One region of the Arthrobacter sp. OAP107 genome, then DNA from elsewhere that is predicted to be linked to it. Evidence: riboswitches for the same ligand, from Rfam matches in the RefSeq annotation. Region 1 holds a riboswitch; the other holds the start of a gene.
What was found. A riboswitch is a leader RNA that binds a small molecule or an ion and turns the genes downstream of it on or off. The one in region 1 is predicted to bind cyclic di-AMP.
Positions count from the first base shown of each region.

Region 2: it holds a riboswitch for cyclic di-AMP, as region 1 does, so the genes downstream of both, ABIE00_RS19990 (aggregation-promoting factor C-terminal-like domain-containing protein) here and ABIE00_RS19305 (C40 family peptidase) in region 1, are expected to answer to the same signal.

Region 1 covers NZ_JBEPOK010000001.1:4,210,156-4,217,295, reverse strand. The annotation lists gene ABIE00_RS19315 (iron-dependent transcriptional repressor DtxR) at 1-81, shown strand, start outside; cyclic di-AMP (ydaO/yuaA leader) riboswitch at 253-495, shown strand; gene ABIE00_RS19310 (M23 family metallopeptidase) at 507-1,328, shown strand; cyclic di-AMP (ydaO/yuaA leader) riboswitch at 1,465-1,634, shown strand; gene ABIE00_RS19305 (C40 family peptidase) at 1,687-2,397, shown strand; gene ABIE00_RS19300 (NlpC/P60 family protein) at 2,500-3,291, shown strand; partial or broken gene ABIE00_RS19295 (HNH endonuclease) at 3,513-4,014, shown strand; gene mobA (molybdenum cofactor guanylyltransferase) at 4,050-4,643, shown strand; gene ABIE00_RS19285 (DUF6457 domain-containing protein) at 4,680-5,042, shown strand; gene ABIE00_RS19280 (molybdopterin molybdotransferase MoeA) at 5,039-6,589, shown strand; gene fdhD (formate dehydrogenase accessory sulfurtransferase FdhD) at 6,653-7,140, shown strand, end outside.
Region 2 covers NZ_JBEPOK010000001.1:4,357,425-4,364,564, forward strand. The annotation lists gene ABIE00_RS19965 (SixA phosphatase family protein) at 1-266, opposite strand, end outside; gene ABIE00_RS19970 (winged helix-turn-helix domain-containing protein) at 320-1,195, opposite strand; gene ABIE00_RS19975 (hypothetical protein) at 1,897-2,397, opposite strand; gene ABIE00_RS19980 (response regulator transcription factor) at 2,672-3,412, shown strand; gene ABIE00_RS19985 (sensor histidine kinase) at 3,416-5,047, shown strand; cyclic di-AMP (ydaO/yuaA leader) riboswitch at 5,152-5,306, shown strand; gene ABIE00_RS19990 (aggregation-promoting factor C-terminal-like domain-containing protein) at 5,312-6,121, shown strand; partial or broken gene ABIE00_RS19995 (glycosyltransferase family 2 protein) at 6,369-6,620, shown strand; gene ABIE00_RS20000 (hypothetical protein) at 6,640-7,140, shown strand, end outside.

The DNA of each region.
Region 1 (7,140 bases):
TCTGTCCGCGTACCGGGGTTCGAGGGTGCCCTTGAACTGCCGCCGGAGGTTGCTGCGCACGTGTTTGTGCGCCTGGACTAAGCTCCAGGGAGCCTTGACCGGCGCCTAATCGTCCAGCGGCGCGGAAGCCGTATCCTGTCTGACATCTGCAGGCAGGATGACCCACCACTTTTGCACAGTGAATATAACGGAATTATTACCGTGCTCTTTAATCGCCTATAGTTAAACGGCAACGCCGATACAAAAGCGTTACCTGATCTGGAGCCGAACCCTGCCAGCAGATCAGCAGCACGAGTCACCCACTGGCAGGGGCGGGGGAACCACAACCGGCTGTTCTGACAGCCTTGGGGTGAAGTCCGCAGCAGCAAGTCTCTTCCGCAGAAGGAATCCTCCCGGGGATACCCCTGTGCCGGAATGGCTTGTGATGGCGGACCGGGTCTGAACTCTCTGACCCGAATCCGACAGCTAACTCCGCAGGCTATCCAGAGAGGAAACAGTACTTGTCCATGCAGAATGCCCGGGGCCGCCGCCGCGCGACTGGTCCCGCTCCGGAGCCGCGCCTTGCGGAGGCCAACGCCGCGGACCGTCCCCGGGACGCCCAGCGCGAAGCGCGCCGCCGCCGCCGGGGTCCGTTGCGGCAGGTTACGGATTTCGCCTCGGCCAGTGGCGTTGGGCAGAAAGCCGGCGTTGCCCTCGCGGCCACCGGCCTCCTGCTGACTGTTACTGTCCCCGCCACCAGCCCTGTCCTGGCTGCCGGCGAGCAGGGCGGGGCATCGGCGTCCGCTGCCTCACTGGCGCAGCCGAAGGTTTCGGCGGAACCGGCGGCAAAGATCGACTTCAGCCGCACGTCAGTCTCCACCACCGGCGACCCGGACGGAAAGCTCAAGCAGCTCCTGAGCGCCCAGTCGGCCGGCAGCATCAGCCGTGCGGCCTCGGTGGGCACCCTGGGCGGACCGCTGACCACGCTGGTCAAGTCCTCACCGTTCGGTTACCGGGTGAGTCCGATCACCGGCGGCGCCGGCGAGTTCCACCGCGGCCAGGACTTCGCCGCCGAGTGCGGCACCCAGGTGCTTGCTGCAGCCAGCGGCAAAGTCACTTTCTCGGGGTGGCACCCGTATGGCGGAGGAAACCGCATCGTGATCGATCACGGCAACGGCCTGGAGACGACGTACAACCACCTGTCGTCCTCCAGCGTCCAGGTTGGCCAGAAGGTCACCCGGGGCGAGGTTATCGCCCTCAGCGGGACCACAGGCGCCTCCACCGGCTGCCACCTCCACTTCGAGGTGATGGTCAACGGGGACGTCGTTGATCCCATGGGCTGGCTCTAGGCCTACCCGAGTGAGCACTCTCATTCCTGTGACACGCCGTGACCTGAATGTGACATTGGCTCCGAACTGCTGTACCGTCTAAACCGCGTCAACTTTTCCGAAGTTGACGCTCTTGAGTGGATTGCCTAACTCTGCCACCGCTCAAGGTCCGTTCGCATTACATCGTCTGGCAGGGGCGGGGGAACCAATTTTGGTCTTCGCAAGAAGGCCTTGGGGTTAAGTCGCAAAGCTTCCCAGGAAGCGGAGCGGCCGGGTGACTCCCATCCGAATCCGACAGCTCACCTCGCAGGCATTGGGAGAGGCTACCTTCGTGTCTTCACGCCACAATGCCGCGCGCCACCGCGCGCAAACGGTTCGTATGAACCCGTTGGACTCCGTGTCCAAGGCGGTTAGCGCCAATGCCGGCACAGTAGGTCGCCAGGCAGCTGTTATCGCAGCTGCTTCAGGACTCATCCTGAGCGTTGGCATGCCTGCCAACGCAGCCGACGCCAACATTGGTGTTTCCGCCTCCTCGGAGACCGGATCCCAGGCCGCACAGCTTGCTGTGACCGCCGCGCCCACCGCCACTGTCTCGTTCGAGCGTCCTGCTGTCACGACGGTGGCGGCCCCGGTCGCCGAAACCATCGCTCCGCAGTCGAACGATGAGGGCCAGACGGCCGGCGCAGGGCAGGCCGCCGACGAAAGCACCGGTGCGGCCACGGCCGTCACCGCCAAGTCCACCGATGGTGCGGCCTCCGCCGCGGCTTCCGGACTGGCTGCAATCGCGTACACCGGCATCGGCCACCCGTACGTGTGGGGCGGCACCACCCCCAGCGGCTGGGACTGCTCCGGCTTCACCCAGTGGGTTTACGCTCAGGCTGGCATCAGCATTCCCCGCGTCAACGCGTGGAACGCCATGAAGCCCACCTCGACGCCTGCCCCCGGCGACCTGGTCATGCAGAACGGCGGCGCCCACGTGGGCATCTACGTCGGCAACGGCATGATGATCAGCGCGCTGAACCCTGCGGACGGCACTCTCCTGCACGCGGTGTCCGCAACGGGCACGTCCGCTTTTTACACCCTTCGCTAAGAATCCGATTCGAGGCGGGCCGGCTTACCCCCAAGATGCCGGCTCGTCGATATCCCACGTCCTGCCACCGCGGTCCGTGGAACACGAAAGAGAGAAACTTTAATGACTACACGTGCGACTATTGCACGGCACCGCGCCGAGGTCACCAAGACCAGCTCGCTTGCTGTCATTGCCAAGGCCGTCGGCGACAACGCCGGTGGCATGGGCCGCCAGGCCGCAGTTATCGCTGCTGCTTCCGGTCTTGTCCTGACCAGCGGCATCGCCGCCAACGCTGCTGAGACCAACGTCCAGCGCGAATCCGCTCCTGCTTCCACGCTGGAAGTCCAGTCCGCCGCGGCGCCGACCACCATCTCGGCCGCTTCCAGCATCGCCATCTCCTACGAGAAGCCTGCTGTCTCCACCGCTCCGGCTCCCGTCGTCGAGGCCCCGAAGCCCGTCGTAAAGGTCCAGGAAGCCGCTCCCGCCGTTGACGCTGCTCCGGCTGCTGACGCCGCACCGGCAGTCCAGGCCACCGCCGCCGTTGAGACCGCTGCCCCGGCAGCGCCGAAGACCACTGCCGCCAGCGGCAAGGGCGCTGCCATCGCCGCTGCTGCCTACGCACAGCTGGGCGTCTCGCAGGACTGCACCGCGCTGGCCACCAACGCACTCGCCGCCGTGGGCATCCACTACCACGGCTGGCCGGCAGGTTACCTGTCCCTCGGCCGCACCGTGAGCGCTGCTGAAGCCCGGCCGGGCGACCTCGCCTACTACCAGAACGGCGGCATGGGCCTGGCCCACATCGCTGTGTACGTCGGCAACGGCATGGCCGTCCACGGCGGCTGGAACGGCGGAACCACCGCACTGTTCAGCGTGAACGTCGGCTCCGGCCCGGTCTTCATCCGCGTCGGCGGCTAAGACACCAAAGCATTACGGAAGGGACCCCTGCCAGCTGGCGGGGGTCCTTTTTTGCTTGCGCCCACATGAATTTTTGGTGACACGCCACGACGATGCTTGTGTTCGATTCGCTCATCTGCCTAGTGAGTGTTTACTCTTATGGTGTCGATCCATAGCCCGGACATGCAGAGGGCAGCCGGCCCTCGCGCCTCTGCCGGGTGCGGCCGTGAAGAGGTATGTGCATGCGCACACTCGTTCTGAATGCTGGATATGAACCGCTGGCGGTAGTGACCTTCCGCCGGGCGCTGGTCCTTGTGCTCACCGGAAAGGCAAGCGTGGTGGCCGAAGGCGACGATCCTGTTGTCGGGCCCCAGGACATCATGGGCCGTCCGTCCGTGATTCTCCTTAACCGCTACATCCGCCCCCGGTACAACATGATCACCGCGGTGAGCAGGCGCGGCGTGCTTCGCCGCGACGGCCACCGGTGCGCCTACTGCGGCAAGGCAGCCCACACCATAGACCATGTCCAGCCGAAATCCCGGGGCGGTGCCGATGTCCTGGGAGAACCTGGTTGCGGCCTGCCTCCGCTGCAACAACGTCAAGGGTGACCACACGCCCAGTGAAATGGGCTGGAAGCTCCGGTTCGATCCGGCTCCACCGGTAGGCACCATGTGGCAGATCAAGGAGCTGGAGAAGCCCACGCCGGCGTGGGACCCGTTCCTGCTTCCGGAAAGAGCAGCCTGATGCCCGCCTGAGCATCGCCGCATTACGCTGGGTGTGTGGACTTTGACGCAATAATCCTGGCCGGCGGCCGCTCCTCGCGACTGGGCGGCTCACCCAAGTCTGCCCTGATGTTCGACGGCGCCACCCTCCTCGAGCGCTCGCTTACGGCAGCAGCGGGTGCCCGGCACACTGTTGTGGTGGGACCTGAGACAGGCGGCCTTCCCGGTGGTGTTCTCAGCACGCGTGAGGACCCGCCCTTTGCGGGGCCGGCGGCGGCAATCGCCGCCGGGCTTGCCGCGCTCCGGAGCGCAGGCCGGTCGGACTTGGTCCTGGTTCTGGCGTGCGACATGCCGCGCGTGGGCGATGCTGTCGGCGCTCTGCTGGAAGCCCTTCCGGGCGCAGGCGCTGACGGCGTTATGGCGGCATCCGCGGACGGCCGCCAGCAGCCGCTGGCGGGTTTTTATAGCACAGCTGCGCTGGAACGCGCCGTGCAGGATGCCGCCGCACGTAACGCCCTGGCGCACGGGTCAGTCTTCGCCCTCCTTGCTAGTCTTGACGTGCAGGCTGTGGTTGTCCCTGCCGGCTCCACGGATGACGTGGACACCTGGGACGATGCGGCCGCGTTGGGAGTAGCTGTCCGGGAGCAATGACCCGCCTTCCGGACAGCCATGAATATGGAGGCAGGCATGAAAAGCCAGGACGAGACGCTTGAGGAATGGTGCCGTCTGCTGCTGCGGGCCTTTGAGCTCGAGGATGTGGACGTGGACATCAACGAGGTGCTGTCCGTTGCGGGAGTGGCTGCGCACTCCGTGGTGCGTCCGGCCGCACCGCTTACTACTTTCATAGCGGGGCTCGCCACCGGCCTTAAGTGCGCTGCGGGCCGGGCCCCGGACGTCGACGCCATGCAAAGCGCCATGAACGTGGCCCGTAACGTTGCGAAATCCTATGCGGCCGACGAGGCCCTGGCGGCGGCAGGTTCCCCGGCCGGCTCCGCTGAAACCTCGACGCCCGCCGGAACTTCGGTGCCCAGCGGGACTCCGGGGGAATGACAGCCGCGCCCGAGCACCGCTCCGACGACGACCCACACGCCTCCGCAGCGGAAACCCCTGGAGGGGACGCCACTGCTGCCGGCGACGGAACTGTTTCGGCCGAACGCACCGTCGGCGAACCCGCGCCTGACACCGACCCCGCATCAGGCGCCGGTCCCGCCGCCGCGGGCAAGCCGGACGGGCAGCCTGAGCAGGAAGCACCGGGGGAGCCGGACCCGCATGCCAAGCACCTGGCGCACACGTGGGCGGAGGCCCGGCAGGCCGCCTTCGACTGTGCCTCCCCGATCCCGGCGGCACCAGTTCCCTTGCGCGAGGCCGTGGGCAGGACCCTGGCCACGGACATCACCGCCCACCAGGACATGCCGCACTATGCGTCCTCCGCCATGGACGGCTGGGCAGTTAATGGAAGCGGTCCGTGGATCCTGGCCGAGCCCGGGCAGCGGCTGGCGCCGCACCAGGCGAGCGTGATCGTAACGGGCGGACTCATTCCCTCCGGCGCCAAGGCGGTGCTCCGCACCGAGAGCGGTGTGATCTCCACGGACGACGACGGGCTCCCCGTCCTTACGCTGGGCGGCGCCGCCCGCCCCGGCGAACCGAGGAACGGCCAGCACATCCGGAAAGCCGCAGAGGAGGCGGCCGCCGGCGACGTGCTGGTCAGGGCCGGCGTCGTGCTTAACCCCGCCCACGTGGCCCTCGCCGCCCTGGCCGGGTACGACGAGGTGGAGGTCGTCGGCAAGCCGGTGGTGAAGCTGCTGCTGACCGGCTCCGAAGTGATCGAGCAGGGACTGCCCGGGCCCGGGCGGGTGCGGGACACGTTCGGGCCACAGCTGGCCACGGTGGTGGAAATGCTGGGCGGCCTGTGCCGTGAACAGGCCCGCATCGGCGACAGCTATACGGAATGGCTGGCGGGCCTCGAAGACTCAGGCATCCCCGAGGCCCTGAACCTGCCGGCCGACGTCGTTATCACCACCGGCGGCACCGGCCGTTCCGGTACCGATCACTTTCGGCGAGCCGTGGCTGAACTCGGCGGACGGCTGGTCATCGACGGCGTGGCAATGCGGCCGGGACACCCCGCCGTCCTCGCCGAACTGCCGGACGGGCGCTTCGTGCTGGGGCTGCCGGGGAACCCGCTGGCCGCGATGATGGCTCTGTCCACGGTGGGCGCTCCGCTCCTGGCCGCCCTCGGACATGGCCAGTTGCCGCCGGTCCGGGAAGTTCCCTGCGGCACCATGATCGAACCCGACCCCGGCCGCACCCGGCTGATGCCCTTCCGGCTCCTGTACGGCATGGCCTCGCCCGCGCAGCACACCGGCCCCGGCATGATGCGCGGACTGGCATCGGCCGACGGCGTCCTCGTGGTGCCGCCGCACGGCGTCCAGCTGGGCGAGATGGTGCCGGCGTTCGCGCTGCCCTGGGGCCCGGACATCCCCGAACCCAAAGCCGCCGAATCCAAACCCAAGAGCCCGGCGCGGAAGTCCGCCTCCCGGACCTCCGCCAAGCAGGCAGCCCAAAACGGGCCCGTGGACTGGAGCGCCCTGCTTGATTGAACTGCGTGCCCGGCGGAGATGCAATGATGGAGGCATGAACAGCCACTCAGCGCGGAGTCTCTCATGGGCCGTGTAACGCAAAGACGCAAGGTACACCGCTACGTCCTGGACGGCTCGGCGGCAGCATTGGAATTTCCGGTCCGGCACCGGGAGGACGTGCTCGCGGTGGAAGAACCTCTTGAGATCCGGCTCGGCAGCCTGTCCTTCTCCGTCACCATGCGCACGCCGGGGGACGACTTCGACCTCGTGGCAGGTTTCCTCGTCTCCGAGGGCGTCATCTGGGATGCCGACCAGCTGATTTCGCTCAGGTTCTGTGCCGGCGAGGACGAAAACGGGGTCCAGACGTTCAACGTGGTCGAGGCCCAGCTGCGGCCCGATGTGCCCCTGCCGGACACGGGCCGGCACGTCTACACCTCCAGCTCGTGCGGGATCTGCGGCACGGACTCCATCGAATCAGTGACGAAGTCCTCGCACTTCAACCCCGCCGCCGACCGGCTCACCGTTCCGGTCGAATCACTTGCCTCCCTGCCGGACAAGCTGCGCGAGGCGCA
Region 2 (7,140 bases), 150 kb from region 1:
CCGTAGAGGCCGTCCTCAAGTTTCGGCGTCGGGGCCTTCTCACCGAGTTCAGCGCACACCCACGTGCACGTCTGCCGTGTCCGCAGCGCACTGGAGCACAGGATGAAATCCGGGACGATGTTGTGCTTGAGCAGCCATTTACCGGCAAGCGGGGCCTCGCGGTGGCCGCGTTCCTCCAAGGGGCGCTCGTGGTCCGCCACTCCGCCCGGCCAGTCGGCCTTGGCATGGCGCATCAGGACCAACCGCTTCTTATGGTGCGCACTCATGAACTCACCCTACTAGCCGCGGAGCCCAGTGCCCGGTGCGGCGTTAGGGATGACTAGATCGAGTACTCCGGAGCGGCCCAGACAACAACCTCGGGGTGCTCGTAGAAGCGGTAGCCCTGGCCGCGGACCGTACGCACGGTGTTGGCGAGGCGGCCGAGCTTGGAGCGCAGGCGGCGGATGTGGACGTCGATGGTGCGCTCGTTCGGCACTTCTTCGGCGTTGCGCCACAGGCCCTCGAGCAGTTCGTCGCGGCCCACGGTACGGGTGCCGTTCTCCACGAGGTAGTTGAGGAGTTCGAATTCCTTGAAGGTCAGGTTCAGGGACTCGCCGTCGAGGTGTACCTCGCGGCGGGCGAGGTCGATCAGGACACCGGAGGGACGCGGGTCCTGGGCCGGCTGGACACGGGCAGTCTCTGTGCGCTGACGGGCATTGACGGTGGGATCGCCAAAGGTGGAACGGACGACGTCGAGCGCGGAACCGGGGGCGCTGGCCGGAGCCACAGCGACGGCGGCGTAGCTCTCGGCGCCGGTCACCAGCGACTGGGCGTAGGCCCGGATCTCCTGGGCAAGCTTGGCGATCGAGGTGCCGGCGGCGGCCGCGGTTTCCTCGTCAATGCCCATGTACAGGACGAATCCGCGGGCGACGTTATCGTTCGGCACGGGGCGGACAGGCGCGGTGGCAGCCGGGGCCACGAAAGGGGTGGGCGCGGTAAGCGGCGCGGCTTCCTCGGCCTGCACGGCGCGCAGCTGGCCGTAGGAGTTCGGGTTGTAGCCCTGCGGCGCGTAACCGGGTGCGGCGGGAATGCTGTTGGCCTGGCCTCCGGGAGCGAAAGCGGGGCGGGCGCCGAATCCCTGGCGCAGGCCCTGCGCCTGACCTGCCTTGTTGGCGTTACGGACTGAGATGTGGACGTATCCGGATGCAACTGACATGAATGCTTACCTCAATGTGAATGGCCGTCATCGCGGCTCGAATGCTTGGGTCCCCGCAATGATTCTGGGGAGGGGCGCCCTACGCTGGGCTGGGGGCGAATGCCTAAAAACTTCGTGGGGTGGTGAAAGTTAGGCGTGCATTCGACAACAGCGCATGTCGGCAGCAGCGGGTGTGCTGGACCAATATTCTGCGGCTGCAGGTGCTGTTGAGTTCTTGTTCACATTTGAAAGTGTGCAACGTAACAATGAAAACTTGCAAGTAACAATGGACGGAACTGTCCGCATGCTGAGACAAACGGCGTGTTTGTGTGATAAATCACAGTTTTGCCAGCGGCCGATTTTTTGATTCTTTTTTCCGAACGGACGGTCGGAAAGCCGCTTCTACAGAATCTTCTTCGATTTCCCAGTGAATACGCGCTGAATATTCAATGACATCTGAAATGCCGGAAACCGGCAGCCGCGATACGCCGATTGTCCAGCTATGACGCAATCCGGAGCGGGAATTTTCGGCCCCAGCGCGGGTTGGCGCTCCGGTCAAATCAGATGAACGACGGCGGCAGCGCCCGTTCAGCCTGGGCGCTGCGCCTTCCCGTATCAATCACACCGGCTGGCAATCAGCTGGTCTGGCCCGTGCCGCTGGTTCCGCCCGGCTGCGTGCCTCCGGTGGATCCGGCAGTGCCGCTCGCCAGGTCGCCGGCCGCTCACTGCTGGCGCCTCTGCAGCAGGTTGCCCACCACTGTGGCATCGCTGAGCGTGTAGGTGCGCGTGAAACTGTCGACACTCTTCACCGTGACCGAACCGGAGGAAACGCCGGAGACGGTGCCGATCTGCGCCACCTTGGTGACGTACTCCCCGTTCTCCTCGAGGACGTACTCCGAATGGACCGCCGCAGAAACACCGCTGCCCATGCCGCCGAGGCCGTTGGGCGCGAAGTCGCCTCCCTGGCCGGGCACGGTTCCGCTGCCCGGCGCCTGCATGCCGCCCGGACCTCCCATCGACCCGCCATCCTGTGGCAGGCCACCCTGGGCACTGCCCTGGCTCAACCCGCCCTGCGTTCCACCCTGCGCCAAGCCGCCCTGGGCACCGGCGGCCGTTCCGCCGGCAGCGGCAGCGTTGCTGCCCAGGCCGTACACCGCGGCTCCTGCGCCAGCGGCCAGCACTGTGGCAGCACGGCCACGACCAGCCCGCGCTTCATGGTCCACGGCTTGCCGTTGGCCGCCGGTCCGCGGGCTTTTCCGGCCGACGGCGGCACTCCCCAGCCTTCGCCGCCGGCCGGCGGCGGTCCTGCCCACTCGGCACCGAAGCCGCCGTCGGCCGGGGCCTGGCCGCTGCCGACGCCGCCTGTGCGGCGCAGGAGCCATGGCTGTGGCCTGAAGAATGCCTACACGGCGCCTTTCAGCTCGCTAGGCTGGGATTCACAGCCGGCGCACAGGGTTGCCAAAGCGGCGGCTAAACACCAGGACGGAGAGTTGTCACATGGCCACTTCGCACTCCATGACCAACAACCTTCCCCAGCTGACCCACCCGGACGGATCCCCCATCCGTGCCCTCGTGGTCGACGACGAGCCGAGCCTCTCGGAACTCATGAGCATGGGCCTGCGCATGGCCGGCTGGTCGGTCGCCGTCGCTGCCGACGGCCCCGAGGCCGTGAAACTCGCCAAGGAGTTCCGCCCGGACGTGCTGGTGCTTGACGTGATGCTTCCCGGATTCGACGGCGTCGAGCTCCTCGGCAGGATCCGCGCCTTCGCGCCGGAGGTCCCGGCCCTGTTCCTCACCGCCAAGGACGCGGTGCAGGACCGCATCCTGGGCCTCGCCGCGGGCGGCGACGACTACGTCACCAAGCCGTTCAGCATGGAGGAAGTCCTGCTGCGCCTGCACCGGCTGGTCCAGCGCTCCGGCGTGGCCGCCATGGATTCCGCCGAGCTCGTTGTGGGCGACCTCGTCCTGAACCTCGACACGCGCGAAGTCACCCGCGCCGGCGACGAACTGCAGCTGACCGCCACCCAGTTCGAGCTGCTGCGCTACCTCATGGAGAACCCCAAGCGTGTGGTCAGCAAGGCCCAGATCCTAGACCGGGTGTGGAACTACGACTTCGGCGGCCAGGCCAACATCGTGGAGCTGTACATCTCCTATCTGCGCAAGAAAGTGGATGCCGTGCACCCGCCGATGATCCACACGGTCCGCGGCGCGGGTTACGTCATCAAGCCGGCAGAGTAGGCCGTGGCAAACCTTTCCGGTGCAGTCCGTACCCAGCGCCGAAGCTGGCTGAAGCCCGGTACCTGGCACCTGCGCACCCGTCTGGTCCTCGTCGCCATGGCGCTTCTGGTGGCCATTTGCGCTGCTATCGGCCTCTTCAGCTACGCCTCAATGGACTCCTTCCTGACCCGTCAGCTCGACGATCAACTCACCGGAGCCGCTGACAGGGCCCGGGACTTTGGCCGCCCACCGCTCGGTTCCGCGGGCAACAGGCCCGACCCCCTCGAAGGCCGGGGCCAGCGGGTGGGCACCCTCGTGGCCAGGATCCAGTCCGGGCAGGTCAGCGCCGGCTTCCTGGCATCGGATGCCACCCGCAAACCGCTCTCGGCCGCCGACAACCAGACCCTCCTGGAGCTCCGCCGCGACGGCATCCCCGTCGACCGCACCCTGTCCACCGGGGCCTACCGTCTTGTTGCCGCCCAGACGCCCTATGGCGACGTCATGGTGACCGGGCTTCCCGTGGCCGAGAAGCAGAGCACCCTGACGTCGCTGGTCTGGACCATCACCATCGTCTCGCTGGGCGGACTCGTGCTGATCGGTCTGGCCGGGACGGTGCTCATCCGCCGCACCATGAAGCCGCTGGAGCAGCTCTCCGAGGTGGCCACGCAGGTGTCGCGCCTGCCGTTGGATGCCGGCGAGGTGGCACTCGCCGTCCGCGTCCCGCCGTCGAACGCCCATCCCGGAACCGAAGTGGGCAGTGTGGGGCACGCCCTGAACCAGATGCTGGACAACGTCTCCAACGCGCTGGAAGCGCGGCAGGAAAGCGAAATGAAGGTGCGGCAGTTCGTGGCGGACGCCTCGCACGAGCTCCGGACGCCGCTCACGGCCATCCGCGGCTACACCGAGCTGATGCGCATGACGGAAAAGTTCACCCTGGACGGCCAGCGCTCGCTTGCACGCGTGCAGAGCCAGTCGGAGCGCATGACCGCGCTGGTGGAGGATCTCCTGCTGCTCGCCCGGCTCGACGAGGGCCAGCCGCTCAAGCTCAGCGATGTCGACCTCACGCAGCTCGTGATCGAGACGGTCAGCGACGAGAAAGTCATGGCGCCGGACCGGGCGTGGCACCTCGACCTTCCCGAGGAACCGGTGTCCGTCCGGGGCGATGCCTCCCAGCTGCACCAGGTCCTCGTGAACCTGCTCTCCAATGCCCGCAAGCACACCCCGCCCGGCACTACGGTGACGACCGGAGTGATGCGTTCGGCCGACGGCAGCGCTGTGATTACTGTCACGGACGACGGCGCCGGCATCCCGCCCGAATTCGTGGACAAGGTCTTCGCGCGCTTCGCCCGCGCAGACGCCTCACGTGCGACACCGGTTCAGTCACCCCTGGCGCCTGCATCCGCAGCGGCGATGGGCTCCGCCGCCGTGGGAGCAACCGCGGGCACGGCCCTCCATACCGCGGATTCGCGGGGAGAACCAGGGGCTTCGCAGGGAGAACCGGGGGTGGCCTCGGCAGAGGGAACCAGCGGGCTGGGCCTGTCCATCGTGCAGTCAATCGTGGAAGCGCACGGCGGCACGGTGGAGGTCACGTCCCGGCACGGCCGGACGGAATTTGCCGTCCGGCTGCCCGCGCAAGGCGCCGCGCCGACGCCATGACTCCCGTTACCTAAATGTGACTTAATCAAAAGCCTCCTGTACCGTCGATAGCGTGCGGCCGCCACTAGAGCCGCATGTCCGGATTGACGCCCAGCTCTGCCGCTTCCCGGATTCCGCTTAGATCAGGCAGAGGCGGGGGAACCAGAGTCCCGGGCTTTCCGCATCAGCCCTTGGGGTGAAGCCGACACGTGAATTTTCCGTGCGGCCGGATGACCTCATCCGAACCCGACAGCTAACTCCGCAGGTGTTGAGAGGCAATCCACCATGTCTGAATTTAAGACTCAGGCGCGCCCTGAACGCGCCTCCAAGCAGTCCGGCACCAAGATTTCCCGTCACCGCGCCGAGCCTGCCAAGCCTAAGACTGGCCTTGGCCGTTTCGCGGCAGGCCTTCCGTCCTTCGGGCGCCGGGCAGCCGTCCTGACTACTGCCGCCGCCGTACTCATCGGCGTCGGCGCTGCCGGCCACGCGGCCGACCAGGCTACGCCTTCCGCCGCCGAGCCGGCCGCGGCCATCGCTGACGCCGGGCAGACGCTGAGCTTCGACAGAACGCTGATCTCCGCCTTCCCGGCCCCGTCCGCGGCGTCCATCGCACCGCAGTCAGCCACCAAAGCCACCGCCAAGGCTGCCCCCAAGGCCACCAAGGCTGCGGCTCCGAAGGCAGTCACCAAAGCTGCACCGAAGGCCGCTCCGGCTGCCAAGGCCGCGCCCGCCGTCAAGGTGGCCGCCAAGGTCGCTCCCGCGAAGGCCGCTGCGCCTGTTGCCCTGAACGATCCCGCCGGCGCCCAGGCCTACGCGGCCAGCAAGCTGGGCTCCTTCGGCTGGTCCGCAGACCAGATGCAGTGCCTGAAGCGGCTCTGGACCAAGGAATCGGAATGGCGCACGACGGCCACCAACGCGAGCAGCGGCGCCTACGGCATCGTGCAGTCACTGCCCGCCGAGAAGATGGCGACCGCCGGGGCGGACTACCGCACCAACTACCGCACCCAGATCAAGTGGGGCCTGGACTACATCAAGGAGCGCTACGACTCCCCGTGTGGCGCGCTGAACTGGCACCTCGCCCACAACTGGTACTGACCGGTTGCCGCGGCCGGACCGGCTGACGGCGAGCATTTCTGCACCGCTTTAGGGCGCCCGGCTTGAGCGCCAGGGCCCCTGATCCGCCAGGATCCGGGGCCCTTTTGCTGTCCCAGGCTTCCCGCGGCGGAAAAAGAGGTGCAGAAATGCGGCCGCCGCCGTTCGGAAAACGCAACCGAAATACTTCCACAGCCCCTGCACAGCTTCGCCCTAAAACCCTCATAACAGCGGCCGCCACTGTTGGTGCATGACCATCACTGACCAGGACTCCGGAACCCAGCCGCACCCACCGCTGCACCTCCAGCCGCACTCGCCCCATGGAGCCGGCGCGGCCGGACACGCCCCGGTGCACACCCTCATCAAGCACACGCGGCGGTCGCCCATCGACACCTCCACCGCGGTACCGGTCCTGGACGTGACCATCCCGGTCTACAACGAGGAGCGCGACCTGGGGGAGTGCCTGCGCCGGCTCCACGCCTACCTGCGAGGCACCTTCACGCACTCGTTCCGGATCACGGTTGCGGACAACGCGAGCACCGACGGCACGCTCAAGGCCGCTGCCGTCCGTCCTGATCCTCGCCGGCGCCCTGCTGTGGATCGGCAGGCGGGCTCCGCGGACGGATGCTGTCCGGGCCTCGGCGGTGATCTGGGGCCTGTGGGTGGTGGTCACCGGGCTGACGTTCAGCTTCATGGCCGGCATCATCCATCCGTACTACATGGTGGCCCTGGCACCGGGAATCGCCGGCCTCGCGGGCCTCGGCGGCGTCCTGCTCTGGCAGCGCCGTTCCCTGCCGGCAGCGGCGGTGCCGCTCGCCGCAGCGGTGGCAGCCGCCGGCGCCGTGGCCTTCCAGCTGCTGGGCCGCTCCCCTGCCTATGTCCCTTGGCTCCGCTGGCTGGTTCTGGTCTCCGCGCTGGAGGCCGTGGTCCTGCTGCTGCTCCCGTTCGCGCCTTCCGGCGGGGCTGGCAAGGCGCTGCGGCGCAAGACGGCGGCTGCCGCTGTTGCCGCGGCACTCGCCGCG